2 regions of the Kitasatospora sp. NPDC056531 genome follow, and region 2 is predicted to be linked to the other one. Evidence: riboswitches for the same ligand, from Rfam matches in the RefSeq annotation. Region 2 holds a riboswitch; the other holds the start of a gene.
What was found. Region 2 has a riboswitch for cobalamin ahead of ACFQ87_RS32270 (FecCD family ABC transporter permease). Riboswitches for the same ligand answer to the same signal wherever they lie in the genome.

Region 1: another riboswitch for cobalamin. It lies ahead of ACFQ87_RS39285 (ribonucleoside-diphosphate reductase subunit alpha); the one in region 2 lies ahead of ACFQ87_RS32270 (FecCD family ABC transporter permease).

The regions. Positions count from the first base shown of each region.
Region 1 covers NZ_JBHTTU010000105.1:10,553-12,745, forward strand. The annotation lists gene ACFQ87_RS39285 (ribonucleoside-diphosphate reductase subunit alpha) at 1-1,334, opposite strand, end outside; cobalamin riboswitch at 1,525-1,668, opposite strand; gene ACFQ87_RS39290 (glycosyltransferase family 39 protein) at 1,731-2,193, opposite strand, start outside.
Region 2 covers NZ_JBHTTU010000056.1:24,607-26,799, reverse strand. The annotation lists gene sodN (superoxide dismutase, Ni) at 59-454, shown strand; cobalamin riboswitch at 542-693, shown strand; gene ACFQ87_RS32270 (FecCD family ABC transporter permease) at 790-1,848, shown strand; gene ACFQ87_RS32265 (ABC transporter ATP-binding protein) at 1,845-2,193, shown strand, end outside.

The sequences.
Region 1 (2,193 bases), on a different contig from region 2:
GTCTCGGAGTCGTCCGTGACCTCCAGGATCTCGGTGCACAGGTTGGAGGAGTGCACCGTGCGGCCCGGCAGCGCGGTCTGGTTGGCGGCGCGGTTGGAGGCGTCCTTGAAGGTCATCCAGCCGTTGCCGGTCTGCGCCAGGGTGCGCATCATGCGGGCGTACAGGGTCTGCGCCGGGATGGTGCGGACGGCCTTGCCGGCCTGCTCGGCCTTGCGGTACGCCTCGTCGAAGTCGGCCCCCCACAGGTCGACCAGCTCGGGCACGTCGGCGGGGGAGAACAGCGACCAGTCGGCGTTGGCGTTGACCCGGCGCATGAACTCGTCCGGGATCCAGTGCGCCAGGTTGAGGTTGTGGGTGCGGCGCGCCTCCTCACCGGTGTTGTCGCGCAGCTCCAGGAACTCCTCGATGTCGGCGTGCCAGGTCTCCAGGTAGACGCAGGCCGCGCCCTTGCGCCGGCCGCCCTGGTTGACCGCGGCGACCGAGGAGTCGAGGGTGCGCAGGAACGGGACGATGCCGTTGGACTTGCCGTTGGTGCCGCGGATCAGGCTGCCGCGCGAGCGGATGCGCGAGTAGGACAGGCCGATGCCGCCGGCGTGCTTGGACAGCCGGGCGATCTGCGCGTAGCGGTTGTAGATCGAGTCCAGGTTGTCCAGCGGGGAGTCGAGCAGGTAGCAGCTCGACATCTGCGGGTGCCGGGTGCCGGAGTTGAAGAGCGTCGGGGAGGAGGTCAGGTACTCCAGGCGGCTCATCAGGCCGTACAGCTCGGCCACCTCGCGCACCGACTGCTCGGAGTCGCCGACCGCCAGGCCGCAGGCGACGCGGAGCAGGAAGTGCTGCGGGGTCTCGATCACCTTGCGGGTGATCGGGTGGCGCAGCAGGTATCGGGACTGCACGGTGCGCAGGCCGAAGTACTCGAAGCGGTCGTCGCCGGCGGTGTCGATCAGCGCGTTCAGGGCGGCGGCGTGCTTGGCGACGAAGGCCGCGGTGGTGTCGCCGATCAGGCCCTCGGCGTGGCCGACGGCGATCGAGGCGGAGAAGGAGACCGCGCCCTGGCTGTTCGCCTCGTCGACGATCTCCAGGGCGAGCAGACGGGCCGCCAGCTTCGAGTACTGGGGGTCCTCGGCGATCATCGACGCGGCGGCGTCCACGGCCAGCCCGCGCAGCTCGGCGTAGTCCGAGCCGGCGTGGCGACCGCGCAGCGCGGCGGCGGCGACATGGCCGGGGTCCACCTCGGTGAGGTCGGCGCTGCGGTCGGTGAGAAGCCGCAGCAGCGCTCCGCCGGGGTCGGAGACCGTCGGGTCGGTGAAGGCGGTACCGGAGCCCTGGGCGGGCAGGGTGGCTGAGGCAGCGGTGGTCAAGGCGCTCTCTCCTGGCGGCGATCGGCGGCGGTGATCGAGTGGCACCGGACCGATCCGGGCAGGGGAGCACGGCGCGAACGCAAACGGCGTCGCGCGACGGTGTCTCCCCGGCCCGCCCGCGAGGCCCGGAGGTGTGGTGCTGGTGCTGGCGCGGCCTCTGCGGGAGGGCCGTGGGCACGCCGTCGGCAGGTACTCGGACTCGCGGACACGGCTGCTGGAGCCGCCCGCACACCGCTGCGGGGCAGTCCCGGACTCCCACCGGGTTCCCCTGCATCGACAGCAGGAGTGAGCATACATGTAGTGCCAGCGGACTGCGGCGGCACCATATGTTGTGCCTGTCGTGTCGCTGGCGCCGACGGGCCCGGCGGGCTGTCAGTGCTTCAGGTACACCTTGTACGTGCTCGAATCACCGGTTGGGGAGGTGAACTGGGCGATCAGCCGGTACTGCCCGCCGGCGGCCAGGGCGGCGCTCAGAGCCCGGTCGGTGGCCTCCGGGGCGGTGCTGTCGAGGACCACCATGGTGAACCAGCCGTCCCGGATCGCGGCGGTGCTGCCGTCCTGGCCGTGGTGCTGCGCTCCGGCGCCGTCGCGGTAGTCCGTCCCGGCGCGCGCCGAGACCCACTGCTCGGGCTTGCTGACGCTGCCCAGGTAGTACTCGGCGAGGCCGTCGACCTCGGTGAGGTAGTGGCCCTGGGGCACGGCGTGCGCCCGCAGGACGGCCAGCAGGCGGCCGGAGTCGGGCCCGTTCTGGTAGCGCAGGGCGGACTGCTCCATCCCGAGGGCCAGCAGCGCGACCCAGACCAGGATGCCCAGCTGGGGGTGGCGGAAGTGGGCA
Region 2 (2,193 bases):
ACCCGGGGGGCGGAAGGGTAATCTCGGGCGCGGGAAGACGATCTAAGGAAGGACTCCCATGTTCTCTCGTCTGTTTGCACCGCGTGCCACCGCTCACGCCCACTGCGACCTGCCCTGCGGCGTCTACGACCCGGCGCAGGCCAAGCTTGAGGCCGAGTCGGTCAAGGCCACCCAGGAGAAGTACCAGGCCAACGAGGACCCGCACTTCCGCGCCCGCGCCATCATCATCAAGGAGCAGCGCGCCGAGGCCGTCAAGCACCACATCTCGGTGCTGTGGAGCGACTACTTCAAGGCCCCGCACTTCGAGAAGTACCCCCAGCTGCACCAGCTGATCAACGACACCCTGAAGGCCGCCTCGGCCGCCAAGGCGTCCACCGACCCGGCCACCGGCCAGGCCCTGCTGGACCTGATCGCCGAGGTCGACAAGATCTTCTGGGAGACCAAGCAGGCCTGAGCCTGACGCGTCGCCACCCGGCCGCCCCCGTCCGCCCGTCGGACGGGGGCGGTCGTGCGTTCACGCCCGATCCATGCCAGGTAAGGGTTGCCTGGCCTGAGTGGCTGTTATGCTGCCAGGGCGTCCGAGGGGGAAGTCCGGTGTGAATCCGGCGCTGACCCGCAACGGTGAGCGCGGCCCCGGGGGCACCCCCCGCGTCCGCGCCAGCCCGATCGCCCTCGGCCGCTGAACTCCCGACAACTCGCCGTGGACTGCGAGGGGAAGGCGCCCGGGCACGCCCCCGGCCGGCGCCCGCCCCGGCACGCCCACGGCCCGAGGCAAGGCGCGATCCTCTCGTGGACAGCAGTTCGCCCGCTCGCCGAATACCCACGCTCCCACTCGCCGTCGGCCTCGCCGCCGCCCTGCTGCTCTCCCTGGTCTCCGGGGTCGCGCTCGGCGCCTCCGGAATCGAACTCCCCCGCGTCCTGCGGCTCCTGGGCGCCGGACTGACGGGCGGCCGGCTGGACGCGAGCGAGGCGGCCGGGTACGCCATCGTCTGGGAGATCCGGCTGCCGCGCACCGTCCTGGCCGCCGTGGTCGGCGCCGGACTCGCCGCCACCGGCGTCGCCGTCCAGGCGCTGGTGCGCAACGCGCTCGCCGACCCCTTCGTCCTCGGCATCTCCTCCGGCGCGGCCGTCGGCGCCAACGCCGTCCTGTTGTTCGGCGCCTTCGCCTCGCTCGGGGTGTGGGCGATCTCCGCCTCCGCCTTCGGCTCCGCGCTGGTCGCCATGACGCTGGTCTACCTCGCCGCCCGCACCGCGTACGGCCTCACCCCGCTGCGCCTGGTGCTCACCGGCACCGCCCTGTCCTACGGCTTCTCCGCCGCCACCACCCTGATGGTCTTCGCCGCCGACCGCGGCGAGGCCGCCCGGGACGCGATGATGTGGCTGCTCGGCAGCCTCGGCGGCGCCACTTGGGGCTCGGTGCCGATCGCCGCCTGCACCGTCCTGGCCGGACTGGCCTACCTCGGCTGCGCCGCCGGGCGGTTGGACGCGCTCGCCATGGGCGACGAGACCTCCGCCTCGCTCGGCGTGGACCCTGACCGGCTGCGCCGCGAACTGTTCACGGTGACCGCCGCCGTCACCGGCACCGTGGTCGCGGTCAGCGGGGCGATCGGCTTCGTCGGGCTGCTGATGCCGCACCTGGCCCGGATGCTGGTCGGCGCCGGACACCGCCGGGTGCTGCTGATCGCCCCGCTCGCCGGGGCGCTCCTGCTGGTCTGGGTGGACATCGCCTCGCGCACCCTGCTGGCACCCGCCGAACTGCCCGTCGGGGTGTTCACCGCGGTCCTCGGGGTGCCCGCCTTCCTACTGCTGATGCGCCGTCGCGGCACCGCCCTCGGGGGTGCCCGATGACGGCCCTGACCGATGTGACGGACGCCGAGGACCTCGCCGTCGACGCCGTCTCGGTGGAACTGGCCGGCACCCGGCTGGTCCACGAGGTGCACCTGAAGGCCGCCGCCGGCCAGGTGGTCGGCCTGGTCGGACCGAACGGCAGCGGCAAGTCGACCCTGCTGCGCTGCGTCTACCGGGTGCTGCGGCCGGCCGGCGGGGCCGTCCGGCTGGACGGCGACGACCTGCACGCGCTCACCGCGCGCCAGGCGGCCCGGCGGGTGGCCGCGCTGACCCAGGAGCACTCCGTCGGGTTCGACTTCACGGTGGCCGAGGTGGTCGCCATGGGCCGGCTGCCGCACCGCCGCG